3 regions of the Pseudoalteromonas sp. N1230-9 genome follow, and region 3 is predicted to be linked to each of the others. Evidence: predicted binding sites of a transcription regulator. Region 3 holds the regulator's gene; each other region holds the start of a gene.

The links. The regulator MetJ, encoded in region 3, represses methionine synthesis genes. The targets are predictions, from matches to a motif close to TAGACGTCTAGACGTCTA.
Region 1: metK (methionine adenosyltransferase) is a predicted target of MetJ. The motif match lies at 3,191-3,208, and genes of this name have one in related genera.
Region 2: LY624_RS04355 (homoserine O-succinyltransferase) is a predicted target of MetJ. The motif match lies at 4,207-4,224, and genes of this name have one in related genera.

The regions. Positions count from the first base shown of each region.
Region 1 covers NZ_CP090419.1:2,926,586-2,936,538, forward strand. The annotation lists gene LY624_RS13605 (hypothetical protein) at 1-340, opposite strand, end outside; gene LY624_RS13610 (DUF6176 family protein) at 448-795, opposite strand; gene tkt (transketolase) at 1,052-3,043, opposite strand; gene metK (methionine adenosyltransferase) at 3,310-4,461, shown strand; gene LY624_RS13625 (diacylglycerol kinase) at 4,506-4,910, opposite strand; gene LY624_RS13630 (START domain-containing protein) at 4,954-5,571, opposite strand; gene LY624_RS13635 (CYTH and CHAD domain-containing protein) at 5,606-7,126, opposite strand; gene LY624_RS13640 (TIGR04211 family SH3 domain-containing protein) at 7,340-7,939, shown strand; gene LY624_RS13645 (hypothetical protein) at 8,029-8,229, opposite strand; gene LY624_RS13650 (TetR family transcriptional regulator) at 8,350-8,877, shown strand; gene LY624_RS13655 (winged helix-turn-helix transcriptional regulator) at 8,982-9,464, opposite strand; gene putA (bifunctional proline dehydrogenase/L-glutamate gamma-semialdehyde dehydrogenase PutA) at 9,631-9,953, shown strand, end outside.
Region 2 covers NZ_CP090419.1:920,612-930,564, forward strand. The annotation lists gene LY624_RS04330 (Ig-like domain-containing protein) at 1-280, opposite strand, end outside; gene LY624_RS04335 (histone deacetylase family protein) at 398-1,306, opposite strand; gene LY624_RS04340 (PilZ domain-containing protein) at 1,360-1,725, opposite strand; gene LY624_RS04345 (TlpA disulfide reductase family protein) at 1,761-2,252, opposite strand; gene ettA (energy-dependent translational throttle protein EttA) at 2,369-4,042, opposite strand; gene LY624_RS04355 (homoserine O-succinyltransferase) at 4,289-5,236, shown strand; gene LY624_RS04360 (homocysteine S-methyltransferase family protein) at 5,226-6,293, shown strand; gene metH (methionine synthase) at 6,303-8,933, shown strand; gene LY624_RS04370 (hypothetical protein) at 9,185-9,610, opposite strand; gene flgN (flagellar export chaperone FlgN) at 9,799-9,953, opposite strand, start outside.
Region 3 covers NZ_CP090419.1:412,346-422,298, forward strand. The annotation lists gene LY624_RS01980 (methyl-accepting chemotaxis protein) at 1-378, shown strand, start outside; gene LY624_RS01985 (gamma-butyrobetaine hydroxylase-like domain-containing protein) at 452-826, opposite strand; gene hslU (HslU--HslV peptidase ATPase subunit) at 903-2,231, opposite strand; gene hslV (ATP-dependent protease subunit HslV) at 2,243-2,761, opposite strand; gene LY624_RS02000 (SPOR domain-containing protein) at 2,841-3,368, opposite strand; gene priA (primosomal protein N') at 3,385-5,565, opposite strand; gene rpmE (50S ribosomal protein L31) at 5,799-6,014, shown strand; gene LY624_RS02015 (malic enzyme-like NAD(P)-binding protein) at 6,550-7,791, shown strand; gene metJ (met regulon transcriptional regulator MetJ) at 7,883-8,203, opposite strand; gene metB (cystathionine gamma-synthase) at 8,429-9,688, shown strand; gene metL (bifunctional aspartate kinase/homoserine dehydrogenase II) at 9,694-9,953, shown strand, end outside.

The DNA.
Region 1 (9,953 bases), 1.2 Mb from region 3:
CAAATTCTTTTACTTTATCAGGATCAGAATACTTTGTTGATTGATGAAATAACTCGTTAGCCTTTTCCATGAGTTCAAATAACTCTATGAAATCATTTTGGGATAATCTAATGGAAGGTAAATCATCTAAAATTTCAAATTCAGCGTCTTTTGAATCAAAAATTTCCAACCAAATTGTACAGCCATCACTGTCGCAACACTCAAGCTCAAAAGCTCCATCATAAACATCCACAATAGTAGCAACATCACCAACGCTGGGAGAGCGTGTACCCATGTGACTTTCATTAAATGTGAACTCTCGATTCAACTTTTTAATTCTAACAATTGAATACTGTTTCATCAGTGACCTTAGTGCAATTCACAATTAATGAGCTAAAAAGGGCGAAGCAATAGCCCAACGCTTTTAACTCTATTAAATTGCTTGTTATATTTTGATACAAAAGGCTTTTAGCCTGAAAAAGTTAATGATGAATTAAAACAAAATACTGGTTCTAGATCTATATAAGGTTCAGGAGCCCAACAAGTGCTTCTAAACTTTTCATAAACATCTCTGAAGGGAGATATGATTAATTCACTTTCATCCATCATTATTTTAGAAAAATCTTTCGATTTGATAACAATATAGATATATTCAAATTCGTCACTTTTCTCATAAAATACGGAATCCCAAAAGTAGCCTTTTTGCTCCATTTCACTTTTTGGAAACTCGATGTTTTCACGCATATAAGTGATTAAAGTATCTAAATCACTTCGAGAATTGGGATTCAACTTGATTTTTAACAGCTTAGATTCCACTCATACCTCACGAAAAACATAAAAGCTTAATAATTAAAATGCGTATAACACCTTTCAACCTTGAATCTCTAAACGCAGTTTCAATTAGTTTAAAATTAAACAACTCTATAAACTTAACCCTTGATTAATTAGAGCGCAACAAGAGTTCTAGCTTTTTCGCGCGAAATAAATTTCACGCCTACGGCCAAGTAAAAAGCCATAAAAAAGCCCGCGCTGTGGTTATACAGCGCGGGCTTTTAAGTTTAGCGGTTAAAGCTTAGAACAAAGCGTTTGCTTTGTTTACGATGTTTTCAACAGTGAAACCAAAGTGCTTGAATAACTCGCCTGCAGGTGCAGACTCACCGAATGTCGTCATACCAACTACTGCGCCATTTAGACCTACGTATTTGTACCAGTAGTCTGCAATGCCCGCTTCAATTGCTACGCGGCGTGTTACGCTTGCTGGTAGTACGCTTTCTTTATAAGCAGCGTCTTGCTCATCAAATAAATCAGTTGAAGGCATAGAGACCACACGTACTTTCTTACCTTGTGAACGAAGTTCTGCAGCGGCATCTTGTGCAAGCTGTACTTCAGAACCTGTTGCAATAAGGATAAGCTCTGGCTCACCGTCACAGCTCAGCACGTAACCACCTTTTTTCACGTCGCTTAACTGCTGTGCAGTACGCGTTTGTTGCTCAAGGCCTTGACGAGTGAAAATCAGTGATGTTGGGCCGTCTTTACGCTCAATCGCTTGTTGCCATGCAATCGCAGACTCAACTTGGTCACATGGGCGCCAATTAACTAGGTTTGGCGTTAAACGCATGCTAGCAATTTGCTCTACCGGTTGGTGCGTCGGACCATCTTCACCTAGACCGATTGAATCGTGCGTATAAACGAAGATGCTTGGCTGCTTCATCAATGCGGCCATACGAACTGCGTTACGTGCATATTCCATAAACATTAAGAATGTAGCACCGTAAGGAATAAAGCCTTTGTGCAGTGCAATACCGTTCATAATTGCCGACATACCAAATTCACGTACACCGTAGAAAATGTAGTTACCACTTGCATCGTTTGCTTCTAAGCCTTTTGAGCCATCCCAAAGTGTTAAGTTAGAACCCGCAAGGTCAGCAGAGCCGCCCATGAATTCTGGTAATAATGGGCCAAATGCGTTTAATGCATTTTGTGATGCTTTACGTGTTGCTGGGTTTGCTGGGTTTGCTTGTAACTCTTCGATGTAAGCTTGTGACTTTTCAGCCCAATCAGCTGGTAATTCACCGTTGGTACGACGTTTAAACTCAGCAGCAAGTTCAGGGTGCGCACTTGCGTAAGCGGCAAATTTTTCGTCCCAGCTTGCTTCTAGTTGCTTACCTTTTTCTTTGCCATCCCACTCGCTGTAAATATCAGCAGGGATTTCAAATGCCTCGCCAGTCCAACCTAAGAACTCACGAGATGCTTTAATTTCATCTTCACCGAGTGGTGCACCATGGCAGTCATGGCTACCTGATTTATTCGGTGAACCGTAGCCAATCACTGTTTTACAACAAATAAGTGATGGTTTATCGGTGATGCTACGCGCTTCTTCGATAGCGGCGCGAATTGCATCAGGGTTGTGCCCATCTACATCGCTAACTACGTGCCAGCCGTATGCTTTGAAGCGCGCTGGTGTGTCATCGCTGAACCAACCTTCTACTTCACCATCAATTGAGATGCCGTTGTCATCCCAAAACGCAACAAGTTTACCTAGGCCTAATGTACCCGCTAATGAACAAGCTTCGTGTGAAATACCTTCCATTAAACAGCCATCGCCCATGAACGCATAGGTGAAGTGGTCAACAATATCGTGACCTTCACGGTTAAACTGTGCAGCAAGTGCTTTTTCGGCAATCGCCATACCAACCGCATTTGTGATCCCTTGACCTAATGGGCCCGTAGTGGTCTCAATACCTGGTGCATACCCATACTCTGGGTGGCCTGGTGTTTTTGAGTGCATTTGACGGAAGTTTTTAATTTCTTCTAACGGCAGATCATAACCACTTAAATGTAGAAGAGAATAGATCAGCATTGAACCGTGACCATTTGAAAGAATAAATCGATCGCGGTCTGCCCACTCTGGATTCGTTGGGTTGTGCTTTAGATAATCGCGCCATAGTACTTCTGCGATATCTGCCATGCCCATAGGGGCGCCAGGGTGACCAGATTTGGCCTGTTGTACTGCGTCCATTGATAAGACGCGAATAGCATTTGCAAGTTCTTTGCGTGATGGCATGAATTCTCCTACCTTTATGTATTTGCGCTGGTTGTGTGTAAGGCACCATTCTTACTTAATGTAAGGGTACAGTGCAATTAAAAATCCGTATTAAATGCACCTATTATTACTGTTTATTAAGAACGAAATGTTATTAGTAATTTTAAATAGACGTCTAGGCGTAAAATTACTATGCAAACATATTTGTTTTAGATAAAATACGCCCCTTAATTTTTTAGCGCTATTACCGACGTATGTGAAGCGCAATATTTGTGAGCAGAAATACAATGGCAAAACATTTATTTACTTCTGAATCAGTTTCTGAAGGTCATCCGGATAAAATCGCGGACCAAATCTCTGACGCGGTTCTAGATGCTATTTTAGAGCAAGATTCTCATGCCCGTGTTGCATGTGAGACTTACGTTAAAACCGGTATGGTGATGGTGGGTGGTGAAATCACGACTAGCGCTTGGGTTGATATCGAAGAAATCACACGTAAAACAGTACGTGAAATCGGTTACACACACTCAGATATGGGATTCGATGCTGACTCGTGTGCAATCCTAAACACAATCGGTAAACAATCTCCAGATATCAACCAAGGTGTTGACCGTGCTCGCCCTGAAGAGCAAGGCGCTGGTGACCAAGGTTTAATGTTTGGTTATGCATGTAACGAAACTGACGTGTTAATGCCTGCACCTATCACGTATTCACACCGTTTAGTTCAGCGCCAGGCTGAAGTTCGTAAAAGCGGTGAGCTTAACTGGTTACGCCCAGATGCAAAATCTCAAGTAACGTTTGCATACGAAAATGGCAAGCCTGTTGGTATTGATGCTGTTGTTCTTTCAACTCAACACTGTGATTCAATCTCACAAAACGACTTAGTTGAAGCAGTAATGGAAACGATCATCAAGCCAGTTCTTCCTGCTGAGCTTATCTCAAGCGCGACTAAGTTTTTCATCAACCCAACTGGCCGTTTCGTAATCGGTGGCCCAATGGGTGACTGTGGTCTGACAGGTCGTAAAATCATCGTTGATACATACGGTGGTATGGCTCGTCACGGTGGTGGTGCTTTCTCTGGTAAAGATCCATCAAAAGTTGACCGCTCAGCTGCATACGCTGCACGTTACGTTGCTAAAAACGTAGTTGCTGCTGGCCTTGCTGACAAGTGTGAACTACAAGTTTCTTACGCTATCGGTGTTGCAGAGCCAACATCTATCAGCATCGAGACATTTGGTACAGGTAAATTAGAAGAAGCGCGTCTAATCGAATTAGTACGTGAGCACTTCGACCTTCGCCCATATGGCTTAATCCAAATGCTTGACCTTGAGCGTCCTATTTATCAACCGACAGCGGCTTACGGTCACTTCGGTCGTGAAGAGTTCCCTTGGGAGCGCACAGACAAAGCAGACGCACTTCGCGCAGCTGCTGGTCTGTAATAGGTTATATAAGATGAAAAAGCGCCTTTTGGCGCTTTTTTTGTTTAAAACTGCATCATTATCTTTTCATAAATTGCCACTGCCCAAACCAGTAGCAAAATAATTAATGCCAACGTCACTGCCGCTGAGGCCATATCTTTAGCTCGCCCCGACAATACATGGTACTCAATACCGACTCTATCAGTCAGCGCCTCTATTGCTGAGTTGAGTAGCTCAACTATCAACAATAATAAGTAAGGAATAAATAGCATCAGCCAATGGCTTAATGATTGGGCAAGCAACACTGATAACGGAAATAATACCAGGCCTAAATAGGTTTCAGTGCGAAATGCAGATTCTTCTTTAAATGCAGCTTTAAAGCCTTTGATTGAGCATTTGGTGGCTTTTAAAACACGCCCTACCCCAATACCATTTGGTTTGTTCACCAAGGGAATTTTTGGCTCTTTCATTTTCTTCCTACGACTAAATAGACTAATAAAAGGTATTATGCCTTCAAGAAGCACACTTCCCAGGCACGCTTGGTGTGTTTAGGCGCGTAAACCTATTATAGCTGAGCTCCTTACGTAGTGACTGTAAGGTCTCAAACACACTTTTTAATGATACCTTGTTACTCAACCAATGTGGAATAGAACCCGCAGGGTCTGCATAAGCTTGATGACTAACCAGTAAGTCATTTTGCTGATGTGTTAAGCGCCAAAAAGCGGTTAAATCTTTAATACGCACTACACCATTTACTGCCGGTTTTGCATGGGGCTGACTAATAATTTTAAGCTCAGTTTTGTGCTCACTCAGACGGTGGTAACACGAATAGCTAACCAAATCGCGATCTGAAACAGGCCAAGGCGAATTAAAGTGTGTGTACACAAGCGTTTCAGAAGGGCTTAAACGCTCCATTAAGGTGACACTTTTCACATTTTCGAGCCAATCAGGCGCATTGTCAGTATCGCTCAATAGCACCATAAAGTCATGGGCTTTCGCATTTTTTACCAGCACCGAGGCACTTATTTCTATAATACCGTTTTGATGCGTTTTGTAAGTGACGCTTATGCCATCTTGCTGTTTGTAAGTTTGCCATTCGGTTGAGTTAGCAAATGCCGATATACTCAACATCGCTAACCCTATCCATAGGCAAACAGGCACAGGCTTACAACCAATATGGATCAGTATTGAAAGACGCGTGACGGCTTTGCTCCATTGCACTGACCAAAAAGTCAGATTTCTGATCTAACCAAGCCTGAATTTTAGCAAGCTCTTGATCATCTTGACCTGCGCATAGCTGTTTTAAATAATCAAGTGTACTAAGCTCATAAATACCGTGGGAGATATCTAACCATGGAATTCGAAACTCATTTCTATCATCAGTATTAAATAGGGCACCCAAGCAGTTACCACTTAATAGTGAATTTTCAAGGCGAGTTCTAAGTGATAAATAGTCTTTATCTGTAAACACTTGCTGCTCAGGAATAAGCTCGTGCATATCGTGCCAGTCTTTGGCAAATAAACGCTTAGCGATTTCAGCAACCGGTTTTTCTGCGGCTTGAAACTCCGCTTGGCCCCATGATTTACGCCACTGTTTTTCAATTAGCCATGTTGTAAGTTGCAACAACAAACGATTGTATCGCTTGCTGTGAAACAGTTCTTGTACATCTTCAATACTTGGCTGTAATTCTTTTAAATCGTTGATGACTTGAGTCAGCTCAGGGGCGCTATTAATCTTTTTGTAATAGGCATGTCGCTTCGAGGTATAGGTTTTTAGCTGTATAGCATTTTCAACCCAAGCAAGCTCACTTAAAAGCCATTTTAGCTCTACTCGTAATGAGTCCGTATCATCTTTACTGACAATATCATCAAATAACCAAAATGCATGACGGATAAGTCGAATACCATCCGTGACTCGCTTTAAGGTTTTTAAGCTTGGTTTAATGAAGTAACACGCTTCATGTTTTTGTACAAAACGAATAGCATAGTTAATGCTTGCCACTAATGCTTGTTCTTGTGTCGCGCCACTGTTTAGCGGTACAAAGCCTATCGATTTACTCGCTTTCAAAGGCGTGTTATCAGCAAGGCGGTAACCACGCGCAGCCTTTGAATAAAGTCCTAAGCGCACATGACTTTCACTGACCAGCTTATCTGCTAAAGCAAATAACTCTTGGCGGCTACCTTCTAATAACTCAATTTCAAGCTCAGAAATAAGTTCAACCTGACCAGAGGCCGCTATTTCCCCTTTATCTAACACCACTTCGATTTTAGCGCCGCTATCGGTTTCAATTAACCACGTGCGACGAATAAAGTTAGTGCTAAAAATAGGGTAAAGGTTATCGGCTATCGCATTAACTTGCATTGCGTGAGGCCAGATTGACGCATCAAAGGCCAATAAATCAGGACGATTACCTTCAAGAGGCAAGTTATATTCAGGGCGTTGATGCAACCCCCCCACCACTTCACCGGCTAACTTAATAGTTTGCTCACAGTCGGTATCGCTGCAGCGTGTACGTAAGCCTATATCAAGTGCACGTAACTCACGACTCGGCGTGTCGTAATAGGCATTTTGTAGGCTGCGTGACGGTTTGTTGGTAACGGTTTTTGCAAATTGGGTAATTAATGCGGGGATCAGTGGAACAACGGCATCTGACACCAAAAACTTCAGTTCTATCTCAGTATCCATTCGCTTTGCGGAGTACATTTAAAATAAATAAGTGGTCAAAATAAACAAAGCAGCTACTTAATGCAAATTTTTTCCTGATTTTTGCGATTAAGCTCATACACGGATTACAATATCAGCCTTGCTATTAATAGTTGAAATCCCTACTATCTCTATACATAAAGAAATTATAAATTTAGCCACTTCTCGGCAAGATCACATTAACAAGGTAGATTGATGTTAAAACAGTGTATTTTTGGGTTGCTCCTTGCGGCCACCTCTTTTATTAGCTACGCAGAAGAAGCGCCAAGCAGCAACAACGAAAACACCGCCTACATAGTCGATAACCTGTACACTTTTATGCATTCAGGTCCGAGCAAAAACTACCGTATTTTGGGCTCTGTTGATGCAGGTACACAAGTAGAATTATTATCAGGTGAAGATAATGGCTACTTTAAAATTCGTGATGATAAAGAGCGTGAAGGTTGGGTAGAAGCAAAGTTCATCACTGAAAACGCTGGTATTCATCAACAGTTTCAAGCGCTGAATAACGACATGACATTAATGCAAGAGCAGTTACGTCAAGCCGAAATAGAATTACCACAGCTACAAGAGCAAAACCGCTCTCTTAACGAACAAAACCAAGCCCTGACAGCACAAATCGATAAGCTTAAAAATACTATCGAGTCTGAGCGTAATGCTAAACAAGCAGCCAGTGCTAAAGAAAAGCGCCAATTACTTACATATGGCGGCGCAATTGCATTTATCGGCTTATTGTTGGGTATTATTTTAACGATTATGTTGTCTCGCCGTAAACGCTATGACGGCTGGGCTTAGTTCTAAACTTCCCATTTTAGATTAAAAAGAAACCCTGCTTAGCAGGGTTTCTTTTTTTAGACTTAACCACTTTTACTACCAACATTGCTTTAGGGAGATTTTTGCTTAAGTGTATTAAGCACTTCTCGCTTAAGCACTAAAAAGCCCCCTTTATATCCTAAAATAAGTAGCAATAACATCAGCCCCCCTGGTACTAGTACGGCAATAAGTAAGGGGCCTAAAATAAAGCTATAAAAGAAAATACCTGGTAAAAATAATACATAGCCAATAAAGCGTTTTAATATGTCCATGGTGCTAACCTTTTATTAATTGAGCACGCTCATTTTAAACTTGAGCGCGCTCAATTTACAATAGTCTTGATTGAGATTTTTTAAATTTCTGGTTAAATAGCATAAAAATTGGAGTGTGCAGTGACTAAGAAAGAGCAAACAAAACAGCAGATACTAACAGCCTCATGGCAGTTGTTTTCAGAGCAGGGTTATCATCAAACGAGTACGCGAGATATTGCAAAGGCAGCCAATGTTGCCAATGGCACCGTATTTAGTCACTTTGCGACTAAGGTTGCGATACTCAAGTACAGCTTTGAAAATGAACTGACAGACATTCTAAGCACCGCAGAGAGTTTAGATACCAGTACAACAGCCACAGATAGAATGTACCACTACGCTCGCTTTCTCTATGCTTTTTACTTGGCGAAAAAAGAATTTAGTCGAGAGTTGTTCAAAGAAATTATGTGGCAACAAAATGAACTTGAACCACAACTAAATGCTTTTAAGAAACGCTTGATAAATGATAATGACGCTACCCCTACAGATGCAGATATCATTATTGACCTTTACTTTATGACGCTGATGGAAGGACTCAGTCATGCTGATAGTTCTGTCGATTCAATGCTTGCGACTCTGAAAAGAAAACTCGCTAAAATTAATATCAATTAGGCTGGTAATGGGAAGGCTTATGAGACTCCAACATTCGCTGTTTACTCTTATACTGAAGTCTCTTTTTAAAATACAAAAAAGGAAACCACGTAGGTTTCCTTACATTAAATATCGAATCGAAGCCCTGTGTCCTGTTTAATTTTTTCAATCACCATATAAGTATGATGTGTGCCAACCCCAGGTATATCGACTAAATCCCCTAAGACTTGGCGATATTCGTCCATATCAGAGACACGCACTTTCAATAGATAGTCATATCCTCCTGCAACCATGTCACATTCAACGACCTGAGGAATATTTAAAATATACTCTCTGAAAACTTTAAAAACAGAGGTGTTAGAAGTAACCAAAGACACCTGCACATGCGCTAATAAGCTTTGATTAAGCTTAGCTTCGTTAAGCTTGGCATAGTAGCCTTCAATATAGCCCTCTTGTTCTAATCGTTTAACACGATCAAGACACGGGCTCGGGCTCAAATTAACCTGTTTTGCGAGGTTTACGTTTGAGATTCTGCCATTTTTTTGCAGAGCGTCTAAAATTGCTAAATCAATGCGATCTAACATGCGTAATCGATTCGGGCTGGTCATAACAGAATTTTATGCGGCTAAGTTCAAGGTATGCCCTGTAAATTATCGTAAATTGAAAAATTTAACCAGCATATTCTGCTGGAATTTAATTAGAATGCACGAATTATATCAATGGTAAGAAATGCTTTTTTGGCGTTTCTAGACTCCACATACCAGAGGGTTACATATGCTATTTAATGGCGATTTGACAACTGAGTGTCCAATAAGACAAAAAATCCGTGATTTCTACCGTATTGACGAAAATGCGGTTATTGATCATATCTTACCGCTGGCTGAAGTAGGCGTAAAAGCACGAAGCCGTGCATGGGAACGTGCCCGTCAAATGGTTTTAAATATCCGTCGCGATCAAGATGGTCAAAGCGGTGTTGACGCACTGTTAAACGAATTCTCACTTTCGACAGAAGAAGGTGTGGTTCTAATGTGTTTAGCTGAAGCACTTTTACGTGTACCAGACAAAGCGACTCAAGACTCACTTATTCGTGACAAACT
Region 2 (9,953 bases), 510 kb from region 3:
AAAAATCTGGTTCAACTTTTAATGTGGCCTCTGTGCCATTAGTGGTTAATGTTAACCATTCAGGTTGATTTGCAATGGCTAGTGTGAGTGTATCATTATCATCATCTTTCATATCTAGTGTGAATGATGCTGATGACATTGCTTTAGTTTCTAGGGTGAGTTGACCTATTAAAGAAGGGGGATTATTTGTAGCTTCTTGCTGTTGCGTTGAATCATCAGAAGAACCACCTCCACAGCCTGCTAAGACAAGTGAAAGGGTAGTTATTAATAATTTTTTCATATTTACTTCCTTTTTTGTAAGCAAGTAGTCTAATCGTTTTCTGAAAATTCATCAATAAAATTAATGTGTTAAATGGTTGTGGTGACTGGTGGTAATCTCTTGTATGTTTATTTAATGTTAGAACTGAGCAGCTTGCTCTACTACTATGCCATGGCGAGCGGCAAGACGACGGTGATCTTTGTCATAGCCACCACCAATTACCGTTGCGACAGGTATATTGCGCTCTAGGCAACGCTTAAGGACTAAATGATCGCGTTGCTCTATCCCTTTCCAGCTTATATCAAGTTTTCCTAATCCATCCTCTTGCCATACATCAACACCTGCATCATAAAACACTAAATCTGGGTTAAGGGTGTTTAATAAATAACTCAGCGTATCGTCAACAACGCCTAAGTATTCACTATCCGCCACATTGGGTGCTAATCCTATGTCTAAATCGCTGGCTGATTTGCGAAACGGAAAATTCTTTTCGCAGTGGATAGAGCAGGTATAGGCATAGGGCTGATGCGCAAGCATTGCTGCGGTACCATCACCTTGGTGAACGTCTAAATCAAAAATAAGTATATTGGTGACTTCTCCACTTTTTATCAGGGTTTCGCTGGTAAACGCCAAGTCGTTTACCATGCAGTAGCCGGATCCAAAATCAGTATGAGCATGGTGGGTGCCTCCTGCTAGATGGCATGCTATACCATGCTTCAAGGCAAGACGCGCCGTTTGCAAGGTGCCAAGTGGGGCGGTAAAAGTACGCGCCATGAGTTGCTCAGACCAAGGCAGGCCGATACGGCGCATTGCTTTTTCGTCAAGGCGGTTATGCCAAAGGTCATAAATATAATTATCGCAATGTACTAGTTCGAGTGGTTCTGGCGTGCCTAACTTTGGTTGGACTAAATTACTATTAATAAGACCAAGGCTTTTTACATGTTCATATAAGTATGCAAATTTGCTCATTACAAAGCGATGCTTCGGATCGAAGTTAAATGAGTAATTAGGATGATAGACGATAGGTAAGTGTGGATTTAAATTCATTGAACACAGCACAGCCAGTTTTTAACTATGGTAATAAAGTTACCTTTAATAGTCTATTCGGATGTATGTATCAGCATAGTTAGCTCTCGGTGTAATAGGTCATCGTCTCCTAGGTTTAGCTCTACTAACCGCTTTAAGTGAGTAATGCTATCAATATCGATATGGACACAGTGTAAGCCTAAATGAAACGGCTCAATATGCCTGATTTCAACAGACATATTAATAGTGACTTGGCTTTCTGGCAGCGAGAAAGTAAGTTCTGCCAGCGCATTTTTATCAGCCAAGAGCTTATCAGGAAGGCTTACCAGTGCCCCATTTAAAGATATATCGAGTAATTCACAATTGTATGTGTGTTCATTCATAACCAATGTTGCTGGTGTAGAAAACAAGATACGCGAATACTTACGGCGATTTTTCATAATAACCCTTAGCGATGCTTAAGCTTAGAGTATAGTCAATCACTCACGAGTTTGGCGGCATTGTCATGAAGTTTTTTATCGTCAGGGTCTGATGTGGTGGTTAGCCAAATAACTTGGCCTTGTTTATTGATAAAAAGCGTTGTGGGTGTTCCTTTTACGCCAAGTTGTTGCGCAATCAGATCTGCCTTTATTGCTGTTTTAAAATGATGCCCTCTGTTTATTAAAGATTGTTGAGGTGTTGCATCATCGTCTTCACGAAAGCTAACACCTATCACGCGAAGGCCGTGACGTTTATATTTTTGATGAATTTTCTCAAGCCCAGGTTGAAGCTTTTTACAGTATGGGCACCACGTTGCCCAAAAGTGAAGAATATAAGGCGTGCAAAGTAATTCAGCCGTTTTAAGCTGGCTTCCATCAGCCATTTCAAGCGTTAGAGGAGGAAGTGGTATGGGGTTTTCAAGTTCAGATGCAGAGGTGCTATTTATAAAGCATGAGAACAGTAGAATAAGTGCTAGCAGGTGTTTCATGAGATTAGTTCTTTTTTAAAGTTGGTACTTTAATAAGAACTAAATGCAAACCTTTTTCTTTCAAAATAAAAAGCCCTGCGTGTGCAGGGCTCTGATAATGATAGCTTAAGTATCAATTAACCTATTTTTTTGTATTTAATACGCTTAGGTTGTGCTGCTTCGGCGCCTAAGGTTTTCTTCAACCACTCTTCGTATTCTGTGTAGTTACCATCGAAGAAGTTAATTTGGCCTTCGTCACGGTAATCAAGAATATGTGTAGCAATACGGTCAAGGAACCAACGGTCATGCGAGATACACATTACACAGCCAGGGAACTCTAAAATAGCGTTCTCAAGTGCACGTAGTGTTTCAACGTCTAGGTCATTGGTTGGCTCATCCAGTAGTAATACGTTACCACCTGCTTTTAATAGCTTAGCTAGGTGTAAACGGTTGCGCTCACCACCTGATAAGTCTTTAACGAATTTTTGTTGGTCGTTACCTTTGAAGTTAAAGCGGCCAACATAGGCACGGCTTGGGAATTCAAAGTTACCAATTTTCAATACGTCTTGACCGTTAGAGATTTCTTGGAAAACCGTGTTGCTCTCGTCCATGTCGCCACGGAACTGATCAACCGTTGCAAGCTCAACTGTGTCACCAACAATGATCTCACCGCTATCTGGCGTTTCTTCACCACTTAGCATTTTGAATAGCGTTGATTTACCCGCACCATTGGCACCGATAATACCTACGATAGCGCCTTTCGGCATTGCAAAGTTTAGGTCATCGATTAATACGCGATCGCCAAAGCTCTTCTTCAGGCCTTTCACTTCGATAACTTGGTCACCTAAGCGTGGACCCGGTGGAATGAATAGTTCATTCGTTTCGTTACGCTTTTGGTAATCGTTTTGCTGAAGCTCAGAGAACTGTGCCATACGTGCTTTAGACTTAGCCTGACGGCCTTTCGGGTTTGAACGAACCCATTCAAGTTCTTGTGCGATTGATTTTTGACGTGCTTTTTCAGATTTCTGTTCTTGTTGTAAACGTAAATCTTTTTGCTCAAGCCACGATGAGTAGTTACCTTCCCAAGGAATACCTTCACCACGGTCAAGTTCTAAAATCCAACCAGCTACGTTATCTAAGAAGTAACGGTCGTGGGTTACAGCAACCACGGTACCTTCGTAGTCGTGTAAGAAGCGCTCTAACCAAGCAACTGACTCAGCGTCTAAGTGGTTGGTCGGTTCGTCAAGAATAAGCATATCTGGTTTTTCAAGTAGTAAACGACAGATCGCAACACGGCGACGCTCACCACCCGAAAGGTGTTCAATTTTTGCATCCCAAGGTGGTAGGCGTAATGCATCAGCTGCACGCTCTAACACGTTGTCGATATTGTGACCATCGTGTGCTTGGATGATAGCTTCAAGTTCACCTTGCTCTTTCGCAAGTGCATCGAAGTCAGCACCGTCCATTGCATACTCGTTGTATACTTCATCTAGGCGATTTAATGCATTTTTAACTTCGCTTACTGCTTCTTCAACTGTTTCGCGAACTGTTTTGTTCTCGTCTAGCACTGGCTCTTGCGGTAAGTAACCGATTTTAGTGCCTGGTTGAGGGCGAGCTTCACCTTCAAAGTCTTGGTCAACACCAGCCATAATGCGAAGTAACGTTGATTTACCTGCACCGTTTAGACCTAGTACACCAATTTTTGCGCCTGGGAAAAAGTGTAAAGAAATATCTTTTAAGATAGTGCGCTTAGGTGGCACAACCTTAGAAACTCGACTCATCGAGAATATAAACTTATCTGGTAACACCATGAAAGGAGCCTTCAATTTATAATAAAAATTAACAGCAAGTATTGTATACCCAAACTACCTCAAAATACAGAATTCAGCGTTTATGATAGGCTTAATATCAAGGTGTTATTTACTCAAAGAGTCATACATTTTAATTAATGACCACTCAGAAATATTACTTCATTTGGACATCTAAACATCTAGAGGTTGAAATTTCTAACTATCCGTTCATAATTAGCAGTCAGATAAGTATGCTCGGAGCCAGCTATGCCCATTACAGTAAAAGATGAATTGCCAGCCATTGCAAAATTACGCCAAGAAAACGTGTTTGTAATGCCAAAAAGTCGCGCGAAAACGCAAGAGATACGCCCAATGCGTTTGGCCATCTTAAACTTAATGCCAAACAAGGTTGAAACCGAAGTGCAGTTTATTCGCTTGTTAGCTAATTCACCGCTACAAGTTAATGTTGAGCTGTTGCGCTTAGATACTCACCGCACCAGTAGTAACTCTGAGCAGCACATGGATACGTTTTATCGCTATTTTTCAGAAGTGAAAGATAATAACTACGATGCCATGATTATCACTGGGGCGCCGCTTGCTCATTTAGAGTATGACGAAGTTGCTTACTGGGACGAGCTAAAAGTTATTTTAGATTGGGCAGAGCAACATGTTACGTCTACGCTGTTTTCGTGTTGGGCGGCCCATGCGGGTCTATATCATCACTATGGTCTTAAGCGCGAACTTAAACCAAATAAATTAAGCGGCGTATTTACCCATAAAAGTTATTTTGACCATGCAGCACTCACTCGTGGCTTTGATGATACCTTTTTAGTGCCACACTCTCGCTATGGTCATATTGATATCGACAAGATCACTGCCTGCGATGATTTGGTGGTGTTAGCTGGATCTGAGCGAGTAGGCGCCTACTTAATTAAAAATAAATCGGGTAGCCAAGTGTATATTACTGGCCATCCAGAGTACGATGCCCATACCTTAAAAGGGGAGTATTTACGCGACCAAGAAAAATCAGCGGATGCGCCTAAGCCAGAAAACTACTTCCCTGACGATAACCCAGACAACGAACCGTCGAAAACGTGGCAAAGTCATGCCTTTTTATTGTTTTCGAATTGGTTAAACTATTATGTGTACCAAACTACACCGTATGATATTAACTTAGTTAGCCAAGATGTAAGGACTAACAACTATGCCGAGTAATGCAGTGAATAAACGCGAACAATTAACCGAGGCGCTAAAACAGCGAATTTTAATCCTCGATGGCGCGATGGGCACCATGATCCAAGAACATAAATTAGAAGAACAGGATTATCGCGGTGAGCGCTTTAAAGACTGGCATGTACTTATTAAAGGCAATAACGATTTATTAAGCCTGACTCAGCCAAAAATCATTGCGGATATTCACCGTGCCTATTTAGAGGCGGGGGCTGATATCATCGAAACGAATACCTTTAATGCCACGACTATTTCGATGGAAGATTACGATATGGCGAGCCTTAGCCGCGAAATCAACCTCGAATCAGCGAAACTTGCACGCAGCGTGTGTGATGAGTTTGAAGCAAACGATCCTAGCAAACCGCGTTATGTAGCTGGTGTACTAGGACCAACATCAAAAACCTGCTCTATCTCTCCAGATGTAAACGACCCGGGTTACCGTAATATCAACTTCGATAAGCTGGTGGCTGCGTATGTTGAGTCGACACTAGCACTGATGGAAGGTGGTGCTGACCTTATTTTAATAGAAACCATCTTTGATACCCTTAATGCAAAAGCGGCTTCGTTTGCCGTAGAAGAAGCATTCGAGCAAGCTGGTCGTAGTTTGCCTGTGATGATCTCAGGCACCATTACCGATGCCTCAGGCCGTACTTTATCAGGGCAAACCACAGAAGCATTTTATAACTCAATTCGCCATATTAAACCGCTATCAATTGGCCTTAACTGCGCCCTTGGCCCTGACTTACTGCGCCAATATGTTGAAGAGTTATCGCGCGTTTGTGAAACCTTTACCTCGGTGCACCCAAATGCAGGTTTGCCAAACGAGTTTGGCGAATATGATTTAGAAGCTCCTGAAATGGCAAAAGAAATTATTGATTGGGGCAAGTCTGGCTTTATCAACATTGTAGGTGGTTGTTGTGGCACCACACCGGCTCATATTAAGGCGTTTGCGAAAGGCCTTGAAGGTGTTAAACCTCGCCAATTACCTGAGCTTGAAGTGCGTATGCGCTTATCGGGCCTTGAAGCGTGTAACTTAAACTAGGAAACCGACATGACTGACCAAATTGCTGTATTTACTAACGTCGGTGAGCGTACCAATGTAACAGGCTCGGCTAAGTTTAAGCGCTTGATCATGGAAGAAGATTACGAGACCGCTCTCGATGTTGCCCGTGAACAAGTAGAAAATGGCGCGCAAGTAATTGATATCAACATGGATGAAGCCATGTTGGACTCGAAAGCGGCGATGGTAAAGTTTTTAAACTTAATTGCCTCAGAGCCAGATATCTCAAAAGTACCTATCATGGTCGACTCATCTAAATGGGACGTGATTGAAGCGGGCTTAAAATGTATTCAAGGTAAGGCCATTGTTAACTCAATTTCACTTAAAGAAGGTGAAGAGCCGTTCATCCGCCAAGCTAAGCTAATTAAACGCTTTGGTGCTGCTGCGGTGGTTATGGCGTTTGATGAAACCGGGCAAGCAGAAACTGCTGATCGTAAGTTCGAGATTTGTCAGCGTAGTTACAAAATACTCGTTGATGATATTGGCTTTCCGCCAGAAGACATAATTTTTGACCCGAACATTTTTGCCGTCGCAACGGGCATTGAAGAGCACGATAACTACGCTGTTGAGTTTATCGAAGGTACGCGTCGAATTAAGCAAGGTTTACCGCATTGTAAAGTGTCGGGGGGGGTATCGAATGTGTCGTTTTCGTTCCGTGGTAATAACCCAGTACGTGAAGCTATTCACTCTGTGTTTTTATACCACGCGATTAAAGCGGGTATGGACATGGGCATTGTAAATGCGGGCCAATTAGCGGTTTACGACGATATTCCCGAAGAGCTGCGCAAAGCAGTGGAAGATGTGATCCTCAATACCGACCCAGGTGCTGGTGAGCGACTAGTTGAACTTGCACCAAAATACTCAGGTATGGCGCAAGCAGAGAAAGTTGAAGATTTAGAGTGGCGTACTTGGCCTGTTGAAAAGCGCCTTGAGCATGCTTTAGTTAAAGGCATTACTGAATACATCGATGAAGATACCGAAGAGTGCCGTAAGAGCAAAGCTAAGCCTATCGAAGTGATCGAAGGCCCGCTTATGGACGGCATGAACGTAGTAGGTGACTTATTCGGTGCGGGTAAAATGTTCTTACCTCAGGTTGTTAAGTCAGCTCGTGTAATGAAGCGCGCTGTAGCCTATCTTGATCCTTTCATTGAAGCCGAAAAAGAAGAGGGTGCAACCAATGGTAAAGTGGTTATGGCAACCGTTAAGGGTGACGTACACGACATTGGTAAGAATATCGTAGGCGTGGTACTGCAATGTAATAACTACGAGGTAATTGACCTAGGTGTGATGGTGCCGGCAGAGAAAATTTTGCAAACCGCCATTGACGAAAAAGCCGACATTATTGGTTTATCAGGGCTTATTACCCCATCACTTGATGAAATGGTGCATGTTGCTAAAGAAATGACCCGTCGTGGTTTTGAATTACCGTTACTGATTGGCGGTGCAACAACTTCTAAAGCGCATACCGCGGTTAAAATTGAGCCTCAGTATGATAAAGGTGTGGTTTATGTCAATAACGCCAGCCGCGCTGTTGGGGTGGTTTCTAACTTATTGTCGAAAGAGTTAAAACCAGCATTTTTAGAGAAAACCAAGGCTGAGTATGAAAAAGTACGTGAACAACAAGCGCGTAAAAAGCCACGCTCAAAACCAGTTACTTTACAGCGTGCTCGTGACAACGCAGTAAAATTGGATTGGGACAACTACACACCACCTGTGCCGAAAAAGCTGGGTGTGACTGAGTTTAAAAATGTTTCGATTGCGACGTTAAGACAGTACATCGACTGGACACCTTATTTCATGACGTGGTCAATCGCTGGTAAGTATCCACGTATTCTTGAAGATGAAATTGTGGGTGAACAGGCTAAAAGCTTATTCGCAGATGCTAATGCAATGCTTGATGAGCTAGAGCAATCAGGTGCACTACAACCTCTAGGTGTCATTGGTTTATTCCCTGCAAACCGAGTAGGGGATGATATTGAGATTTACACCGATGAATCGCGTACAACGCTTTTAACTACATCGTGTCATTTACGTCAGCAAACTGAAAAAACCGAGTTTGCTAACTACTGTTTAGCTGATTATATAGCGCCTAAAGGCACCCCAGATTACTTTGGTGCGTTTGCGGTTACCGGTGGTCTTGAAGAAGATGATCTTGCTGATGCCTTCGATGCTAAGCAAGATGATTACAATAAGATCATGGTTAAAGCCGTTGCTGACCGTTTAGCAGAAGCGTTTGCTGAATATTTGCATGAGCAAGTACGTAAAGAGTATTGGGGCTATGCGGTCGATGAAAACCTTTCGAACGATGAACTCATTCGTGAAAACTACCAAGGTATTCGTCCAGCGCCAGGTTATCCTGCTTGTCCTGAGCATACAGAAAAGAAGAAAATCTGGCAGTTACTTGATACCGAACAACGTATCGGCATGAAGCTAACAAGTTCATACGCAATGTGGCCAGGGGCGGCGGTATCAGGTTGGTATTTCTCTCATCCTGAAGCTAAATACTACGCGGTGGCGCAAATTCAACAAGATCAGGTTGAAGATTACGCAAAGCGTACCAACATGACACTTGCCGAAGCTGAGCGTTGGTTGTCGCCAAATTTAGGCTACGAGCCAGAATAGTAAACAGCCGAGTATGCAAATACTCGGCTTTTTTATTGTGCTTAGATTTGCATGATAGAGTCTTAATTTGAGGGTGTGGTGCTAAAAGCCGATACTCTAAAGCGATACTTAATTGTGAATAAGGCTAAGTACCTAACTTTAACTTTCGTACTTTAAATCTCATACGATGCATCAGGTTAATCCTTCTAACGGATGGGGTTAAACTTTGTAAAGCTTTTCCGTAACTTCATCTCGTTTAATCACTTTCGTTGTTATGAGTTATCTCTACTCTCCATTGATTCAAGCCATAAATTCATTCTTTCTTGTTCATCACACACCGCTTTTTCAAGGTATCGCTCAGAACCATCGAGAAAATACTTGACGGTAACCTCATTTATTATCCAACGATTGTCTTCTTGATTAAACGAAATGTAGTAATCAAGAGGGACTCCGCTGGTATTGGTACCGCTTACTAATAAACACCCATCTTTATCATCAATTGACTCTTTAGTATCAATTATTTTGGTAATTTCTGTGGGGAATTTTGCTAGAGGATCAACAAATGCTGTTTTATCAGTTATGGATCTTGCTTCCACTAAAGCCTCCCAGAGCTCTTTTTTTAGTAAAGTTTGCTCTCTAGGGGTGCCGTACAGGGATTTATATTTATTGAAGGAATCGAGCAAGTCATTATTATGCAAAGTATTATTACTTGAACTGCAGCCAAATAAAAAAGTGCTTAATATGAAAAGTAAATATCTCATTAAACTTAGGTGCGAAAATATTAATTTAACGTCATCTAATTCTAACTTATAAATCTAGATTAGCTTTATTAAAATAGAAAGCACCACACCAATAAACTGATGTGATGCTAGGGGAGGCATAAAAATTAAAAAGGTGATTCAGGGTAAGCGGTTTTGCTTTGTGTGCCTGTTAGTCTGTGCAGTAACTGTTTTTGTCTGGCTAGTAATAAACCTGAGCGTTCGTTAAGTGCCTGACAGTGCTTTGATTTAATGACTAACTGCTGCATTAATGTTTGTGTTG
Region 3 (9,953 bases):
GCACAGCGCACGCAAGATTCAACGCAAGAGATTGAGAGTATTATCTCCACTCTACAAGGGCGTACTCAAGAAGTGGTGAGCATTATGCAAGAATGTCGTGCACAAGGTGGCGAGAGTGCAGATCAAGCCAGCAAAGCGGGTGAGTTACTGCGTTCGATTACCGAAGATGTGCAAACTATTATGGAAATGAGTACACACATTGCAACGGCAATCGATGAGCAAAGCCAAGTAGCCTCTGAGGTTAACAAGAATGTGGTTCGCATTCGTGATATAGCTCAAGAAGCGTCAGGCCATGCGGCAACCAATGCGCAAACCAGCGAAGAAGTATCTGAGCAAGCGCGTGTGCTTTATCAAGCAATTGATAAGTTTAAAGTTTAATACATTTTCTGGAGATAAAATAAAAGCGCGTTGACAGGTCGTCATCGCGCTTTTTGATTTTTGATAGCCTCTACTAAGGCACAAACTTAATAGGCACGCTGTCTTTGTTAGCTTCGTGTTCAGTGACTCGTGTTTGGTATTTGTGCCAAAGTTCATCATGATTGGCTTGTAAGTCTGCTAAGTAATACCAGCTATATAAACCGCTATTATGATTATCACTAAATACTAAGCGCAGAGCATAATGGCCAACCGGCTCAATCTTACTTATCGCTACTTGCTGTTTATCAAGCACCAGCTTCATAGGTTCGTTGCCATGACCTTGTACTTCTGCTGAAGGCGAGTGAACACGCAAAAATTCAGCATTAAATCGCGCAATAGAGTCATCATCAAAATGAACATCTAAGACTTTACTTACAGTGTGGTAATGAACTTTAGTGACTTCTTTCATGTCAGCCTCGAATAGACGATTTATAAACTAAAAAGCCTCCAATTGGAGGCTTTTGATTATAACGCTAATTTGTTGATTAAAGAATGAAGCGGCTTAAGTCTTCATCTTCAACAAGTGCACCTAAGTGCTGTTCAACATAGCTTGCATCGATTGTCAGTTTTGAGCCTGCTTTTTCAGATGCATCAAATGAAATTTCTTCCATTAGTTTTTCCATTACAGTGTGCAGACGACGAGCACCAATGTTTTCGGTTTTCTCGTTAACTTGCCACGCTGCTTTAGCAATACGCTCAATTGCGTCATCAGTAAACTCAACATCAACTTGTTCTGTTTTTAACAGTTCACGTTGCTGCTCTGTTAGCGATGCGTGAGGTTCGGTTAGAATGCGTTTGAAGTCATCTGCTGATAGTGCTTCAAGTTCAACACGAATAGGTAAACGGCCTTGAAGTTCAGGGATCATATCTGATGGTTTAGACATCTGGAATGCGCCTGAAGCAATAAATAACATGTGATCAGTTTTCACCATGCCGTGCTTAGTGCTTACTGTTGAGCCTTCGATGAGTGGTAGTAAGTCGCGTTGTACACCTTCACGACTTACATCAGGGCCAGATGCTTCACCACGTTTACAGATTTTATCAATCTCATCGATAAACACGATACCGTTTTGTTCAACTGCGAAAATAGCCTGCTCTTTTAACTCTTCAGGGTTAACAAGTTTTGCTGCTTCTTCTTCAACTAGTAGCTTAAACGCTTCTTTAATTTTTAGCTTACGCTTGCTGCGCTTGTCGCCACCCATATTTTGGAACATGCTCTGTAGCTGGTTGGTCATTTCTTCCATACCAGGAGGAGCCATAATCTCAACATTAGGCTGTGCTTGTGCAACATCGATATCAATTTCTTTATCGTCTAGCTGACCTTCACGTAATTTTTTACGGAAAGATTGACGAGTTGAAGAGTTCTCTTCGGTTTTTGACTCACCAAAGGTATCGCGTGCTGGTGGCAATAAAGCATCTAAAATACGCTCTTCTGCCGCTTCTTCAGCGCGATGTTTGAATTTCTTAGTTTGCTGTTCACGTGTCATTTTAATCGAAATATCAACTAAGTCACGGATGATAGTCTCAACTTCTTTACCAACATAGCCCACTTCGGTGAACTTAGTTGCTTCCACTTTAATGAAAGGGGCATTAGCAAGTTTTGCAAGGCGGCGAGCAATTTCTGTTTTACCCACACCAGTAGGACCAATCATTAAAATATTTTTTGGTGTTACCTCTGCACGTAAATCATCGCTCAGTTGCATACGGCGCCAGCGGTTGCGTAGCGCGATTGAAACTGCTTTTTTAGCTTTTGCTTGGCCAATAATATGTTGATCAAGCTCGTGAACGATTTCTCTTGGCGTCATCTCAGACATAGCAGTTCCTATTACAATTCTTCAATGGTTTGATAGTTATTCGTAAATACGCAGATATTACCTGCAATTGTCAGGCTTTTTTCGACAATTTCACGAGCACTTAAATCGGTATTTTCCAGTAGTGCAGTGGCTGCTGATTGTGCAAAGTTACCACCGCTGCCAATGGCAATAAGGTCATTTTCAGGCTGCACCACATCGCCATTACCAGTGATAATTAATGAGGCGGTTTCGTCTGCGACTGCAAGCAGAGCTTCAAGCTTTCTAAGGGCGCGATCACTACGCCAGTCTTTAGCCATCTCAACGGCAGCCTTGGTGAGGTTGCCTTGGTGCATTTCTAATTTGCTTTCAAAACGTTCGAATAGGGTAAAGGCATCAGCAGTACCGCCAGCAAATCCAGCGATTACTTTGCCATTATAAAGGCGTCGAACTTTACGGGCGTTGCCCTTCATTACGGTATTACCAAGTGAAACTTGGCCATCGCCACCAATAACGACCTTGTCGTCGCGGCGTACACTTACAATAGTGGTCATGTTTTTCCTCATCTTCGAGCGGCAGAGCCGCTCGTAAAAAGCGATTGATGAGGTGTTTATATGGGTGAATGAACTAAAATCAAGTCCAAAGCCAAATACCGCAGCCCATTATTTTGATGCGTTTCAGTTTATTTTTGTCACTTTCTGCTTGGCGTTTGGTTTTATAGGGCCCTAAGCGCACTTTGTACCATACGCCATTACTTCCTTCGACGCGCTTAGCTTCTGCAACAAGGCCTGCAAATGCTATTTTTGCTTTGAGGGTTTGTGCTTGTTCAAGTGTTCTAAACGAGCCACATTGCATAACGTATGGGCCTTTTTGTTCAAGTTCTTTTACTTCAACTTGAACTTCATGCTCTTTTATTTCTTTTATAAACTCAGGCGGTTTAGGTTTTGGAATCACCTTTTCTTCCGCTTTAGTCGGATTGGCTTGCTGCTCAACAAGTGCAGGGTCAGCATTGTGCTTTATGTACCACAAGCCATAGCCAAAGCAGCCCACAAGAATAATAGCAATTAGGACTAAAACAACTGGAAAGGGTTTTTTAGTGGGTGCCTGCTTTTTATTATTTCGATTCGATGGTTTTTTATTTATGTAATCGTGTTGTGCCATGATTCTCTATTGGCCTTTAAATCATATCTATAGGATCAACGTCTAAGCTCCACCGCACCTTTTGCGCAAGTTTACTGGTACTAATATAGTCAACCATTTGCGCTAAATACTGGTGTAAGTGGGAACGCTCCTGCGCTTGAATATGTAATTGGAACCGATACTTACCCGCCACACGTTCCAGTGGCGCGGGGATCGGGCCGAGCAATTGTATACCAGATACACTCTGTACAGGAACCAAATCAGTTAAAAAATCCATAACTTGATTTATGTTATGCCCTTCAGCACGCACAATCGCCATATTCGTAATGGGGGGAAGCTGAGCATCTTCTCGCTCGGTCAGGGCGTAACGAGCAAAGTCGTGGTAGCCATTATTAACGAGATCTTGCAGTAGCGGGTGCTCAGGAAAGTGAGTTTGCAATAACACTTGCCCAGGCTCACCACTACGTCCAGCACGGCCTGCTACTTGTGTTACAAGTTGCGCTAAATGCTCAGTGGCACGAAAATCACATGAATAGAGGCCACTATCCACGTCTAAAATCAGTACCAAGCTAACATCGGCAAAGTGGTGGCCTTTTGCCAACATTTGCGTCCCAACTAAAATACGAGCGCCGCCTTGGTTGATGTCATCGAGGGCTTTTTCTAGGCTACCTTTACGGCGTGTTGAATCACGATCGATACGGCTAATGGGAATATCGGGAAAGGTTTGCGTTAAAAACTCTTCGATTTGCTCAGTGCCTTTGCCGTTTGGGAAGATCTGCGTGCTGCCACAATCAGGGCACTGATGAGGCACGCTATGCTGTTCACCACAGTGGTGACAAATCATTTGGCCAATGGCTTTATGAAATGTTGCGCTGGTACTGCAACGTGAGCACTCACTTAGCCAGCCGCATTCATGGCATATAAGTGTAGGTGAAAAACCACGGCGATTTAAAAATACCATTACTTGCTTGCCACGCTCTAAATGCTGGCGCATATAAGCAAGACTGGCATGAGCGATACCGGCTTGTTCTGGCTGGCCTTTCATATCCAATAGTTGAAACTGATTATCGGTGCTGGTTTGTGCTCGCTGTGTTAAGCTAAGTAGCTGATATTTATTAGTAATCGCCTTATGCAAGGTTTCTAAGGCAGGTGTCGCGCTGCCGAGTACCAGTGGAATATTATGTTGAAAGGCTCTGTAAGCGGCAAGATCTCGAGCATGGTAGCGTAGTGTATCTTGCTGTTTAAATGAGCTGTCATGCTCTTCATCAACAATGATCATGCCTAGTGATGAAAAAGGTAAAAATATACTCGAACGTGTGCCGATAACTATCGCACAACTGCCTTTTTCACAAAAGCGCCATGTTTGTAGGCGCTCGTTATCAGTGAGTGCCGAATGCCATAGCATAATGGGCGTATCAGGAAAGCGACGACGAAAACGATTGACGGTTTGTGGGGTGAGACCTATTTCAGGAACCAAAACCAAAGCTTGTTGGCCTTTTTTTAATACTTCTTCAAGGCACTGTAAGTAAACTTCTGTTTTGCCGCTGCCAGTCACCCCTTCGAGTAAAAAGCTTGCAAATCCATGTGCTTGGTTAATGGTAGTACAAGCGACAGCTTGTTCTTTATTAAGAGTCGGTTTTTTGCCCACTGTGGGTGCGTGTTGCTGCCATTGATTGTCATGCTCAATAAATTGTTTGATTAGCGCTTTCTCAAGTAGGCTATCAATTGTTTTCTTATTAAAACCGAGCGCTTTTAATTCGGTTAACGAAGACTTACCCGACTGCGCAAGTTGTTTTAATAAGTTGAGTTGCGTTTTCGCTCGTAAAGAAGGGAGCTTTGCCCCTTTTTCGGTCAACTCAACCATATTAATGCTGGTTTTATCAGGGCATTCACCTTGCCTTAATGCTGCTGGCAGTGCGGTATGTATGGTCTCACCCAAAGGGTAGCAGTAGTAGCGAGCTGTAAACTTTAATAGCTCTAAATGACGTTTGGATAAAATAGGGGCTTCGTCAATCACCTCTATGATAGCTTTTATCTTCTCTTTAGGGATGTCAGTACTTGTTTTCGTGGCAAGTATGACTGCTACTTTTTTTTGTGGACCGAATGGCACAAGAACACGCATGCCCGGCTGCAATTCAGTGTTATGCAACAGCGGTTCAACTTTATAATCGAAGGTACGCGGTAAGGGGACTTTTATGGCAACTTCTACAAAGTGCATGGTGGCTCAACGAAAACAAGAACAGACAGATAATGTACTAAAAATAGTCGTAAAAACCTACCAACAAATGCTAAACCAAGCGCCGTCTGTTTATTTTTTTAGCGAAAGATGCATTTAAAGCTTGTCGCAGAGCGTATTGGCCTATAAAATACGCGGCCTATTAATTGTATTAACGACGTATGGTGCCAGACTACGGGTTTGGAGAGCGATGCGGCCTTAACTAGAGGTTCCCTATGAAAGAAGGTATTCACCCTAAGTACGAAGCTATCACTGCAACTTGTTCATGTGGTAACAAATTCGAAACTAGCTCTACTTTATGTAAAGACATCCACTTAGACGTATGTTCTGAGTGTCACCCGTTTTACACTGGTAAGCAAAAGATTTTAGACACTGGCGGCCGTGTTGATCGTTTCAACAAGCGCTTCGGTGCACTTAGCAGCAAGAAGTAATATCTGCTGTTTTGTTAAAAAAAGCACCTTAGGGTGCTTTTTTTATACCTGATATTTATAAAGCATGATGTTAGACGTTATGCTGAACCTGTTATTTTCACTCACTTCCTATATAACTATTTTTGCTTGTTATGCTCATTATGTCGCTAATTTTGCAGACAAAGTGCAATCCCTTCGCTATATTCTTAGATGTATAAATGATTCTAAAAGTTATAAAAAGTAATAAATTTAAATAACTTTGTAAGTAAATGCTGGTAATGTCGTCGAAATGGTTATTTGGAACTAATTTCGGCTATTTGCAGTGTTCGTGCATATAAAATACAAAAACAGGTGCTTAAAAGGTCATAAATAGGTGAATTTTTATGTCTGATTAATCGCAACTATGCACAGAAGTTGTGGGTAAATCCTTTAAAATTAAGCGATATAGCATATAACAGGATAGACCTGATAATACTTGGAATTTTTATACATTACAGGTATCGTACTGATGCAAGCTCTCTCACTTTTTAACTTTTTTGCAGGATACTATCGCGTTATGTCAGATTTCCGTGAACAAGCATTACATTACCACGCTCACCCCGTTCCAGGTAAAATTAGTGTTGAATTAACCAAGCCGGCCGAAACGGTTAACGATCTCGCTTTAGCTTATAGCCCAGGTGTGGCTGAACCGGTTCGTGAAATCGCTGCTGACCCAGCAAATGCTTACAAATATACTGGTAAAGGTAACATGGTTGCGGTGATTTCAAACGGTACCGCAATTTTAGGTTTAGGTAACCTAGGCCCTCTTGCATCAAAACCTGTTATGGAAGGTAAAGCCTTACTATTCAAACGTTTTGCTGGCCTTGATTCAATTGATATTGAAGTAAAACATCGCACTACAGAAGATTTCATCAATACGGTTGCAAACATCGCTGATACGTTTGGCGGCATCAACCTAGAAGATATTAAAGCACCAGAGTGTTTTGAAATTGAAAAAGCGCTTATCGAGCGCTGCGATATTCCAGTTTTCCACGATGACCAACATGGTACAGCTATTGTTACTGCTGCCGGTATGCTTAATGCCCTTGAAGTACAAGGCAAAGATATCGAAGATGCCATTATCGTATGTTTAGGTGCAGGGGCAGCTGCTGTTGCTTGTATGGAGCTGTTAATTAAGTGTGGTGCATTACGTGAGCATATCTATATGCTTGACCGTAAAGGTGTGATCCATACTCGCCGCGATGATTTAAACGAATATAAGCAGTTATTTGCTAACAACACTGATAAACGTACATTACAAGACGTTATTGCTGATGCGGATGTCTTTGTAGGTGTATCTGGGCCAGATCTATTGACGGCGGATGACTTAAAGCTAATGGCAGACAAACCAGTTGTGTTTGCGTGTTCAAACCCAGATCCTGAGATTGCTCCAGAAGTTGCACACAGTGCGCGCAATGATTTAATTATGGCAACGGGTCGTTCAGATTTTCCTAACCAAGTAAATAACGTGCTTTGTTTCCCGTTTATTTTCCGTGGTGCGCTTGATGTGCGTGCAACGGCAATTAATGATGAAATGAAAATTGCAGCTGTACATGCTATTCGTGGTATTGCCAAAGAGCCAGTACCAAGCGAAGTATTAAAAGCGGCTGGCGTTGAATCACTTGAGTTTGGTGCCGAGTACATTATTCCTAAGCCAATGGACCCGCGTTTATTACCACGTATCGCACGTGCTGTTGCAGAAGCGGCAGTTGAATCAGGCGTTGCGCAAATTGAAATGCCCGAAGATTACATGCGTTAAATTTAATTAAGCGAACTAGTTTAACGCGAATAAAAAAACTCAGCCTTTGCTGAGTTTTTTTATGCTTATGAATCGGCGTTTATCCGATGGCTTATTCAGAATCAAGTACAGGGATATCTAATCCCATTTCTAGCATGATCTTTTTAACTTCTTCAGGGACTTTTTCAGGGTTGTCTTTGCGTAAGTCGTCATCATTTGGTAATGGCTGACCTGTAAAAGCATGTAGAAAGGCTTCGCATAGAAGTTCACTGTTGGTCGCGTGTCGCAGATTATTGATCTGACGACGTGTACGTTCATCTGTTAATACTTTTAGTACATTGAGCGGAATTGATACGGTAATTTTTTTAACTTGTTCTGATTTTTTACCGTGTTCTGCGTATGGGTGAATGTATTCACCGTTCCATTTAGCCATAAGTTATTTCGTTGCCTCGGTTATAAGTAGCTTACGCCTTTTTCACAGCGCAAAGATGCGGAAATTTTATCTCTTTAAAAAAGATAGTCAAATACTAGTTATTTAGCCATCTAGTAGTGTAAATGTATAAACTTCCATGTGTGAGTCACAAATGCTTTGACTTCTTATAATTGATCATCTAACCTTTTAGACGTCTAAACATCCAATCAATGAGTAGGTGATGAAATGAGTGAAAAAAATAAAGCGACGATAGCTGTTCGTCATGGTATCGAAGCTGATAAACATCATGGTGCTGTCGTTCCACCTATCTATTTATCAACCACCTATTCATTTGCTGATTTTGATACTAAACGTCAATATGACTACGGACGCAGTGGTAATCCAAATCGAGATATCTTAGCTGAAACATTGGCTGAACTTGAAGGTGGTGCAAAAGGTATTATTACTGCAACAGGTATGTCAGCGGTGCATTTAGCGACGCAGCTATTAAACAGTGACGACACTTTAGTGATTCCACATGACTGTTATGGCGGTAGTTACCGTTTGTTCACGTCATTAGAAAAGCGTGGGTTATTAAAACTAAAAGTTTTGGATTTAACTAAAGCTGAGAATCACCAAGAAATTTTAGCAATCAAACCAAAGCTTATCTGGATAGAGACACCCAGTAATCCAATTTTGCGTTTAACTGATATAAAAGCAATCACTTCGGTTGCTAAGCAATGTGGAGCCTTAGTTGCTGCAGATAATACGTTCTTATCACCAGCACTACAAAATCCAATTCAGTTTGGTGTAGATATCGTCGTACATTCAACAACTAAGTATATAAATGGTCACTCCGATGTAGTGGGTGGTGCAGTGATTGCTGCAACACAAGAGCTTGGTGATGAACTAGCTTGGTGGGCAAATAACATCGGTATCACAGGAGCACCATTTGACAGTTATTTAACCCTTCGTGGTTTACGAACATTAAATGTGCGTTTAAAACAACATCAAGAAAATGCGTTTGCAATCGCTCAGTATTTAGAAAATTCGCCTTTTGTTAGTCAGGTTTATTACCCAGGTCTTGCTTCTCACCCTCAGCATGAGCTCGCTAAAGCGCAGCAACGTGGCTTTGGTGGCATGGTGAGCTTTGATATTAAAGGTGATATTAACGACGCTGCTGCGTTTTTAACAAGCTTAAAAGAGTTTAGTCTTGCAGAGTCATTAGGTGGAGTTGAGAGCCTTATTTGTCATCCCGCAACAATGACTCATGCTGGCATGGAGCCTAAAGCACGCCTTGAGGCCGGTGTGGGCGATACACTCATTCGTATTTCTGTCGGTATTGAAGATATTAACGACTTAATTGCTGATCTTGAACGTGTTTTCAATCAAGTTAAGCCTGGCGAAGGCTTACAAGCGAGCCAACCTAAAGGCGCTCAAGTACAGTCAACTAGTCAGCAAAATACATCGTTTAAGTTAACGCCTGCACATACGGCATTGTGGTAGAAGAAATGGTTAATATTGTTCATAAATTTGGTGGTTCGAGCCTAAGCTCGGCCGAGCGGTATCAAGCAGTTGCGAACATTGTGTTGGCGAACACTGAGCAAGGCGATTGTGTTGTTGTATCAGCCTCTGGGAAAACGACAGACACACTTGTAAAGCTCTGGCAGAGCTATCAACAAAATGATAATCAAGCTGTGAGTGATATTTTATTGCTTATTGATAATAATCAGCGTGCACTAATCGAGCAGCTATTAGTGTCGCAGAGTAA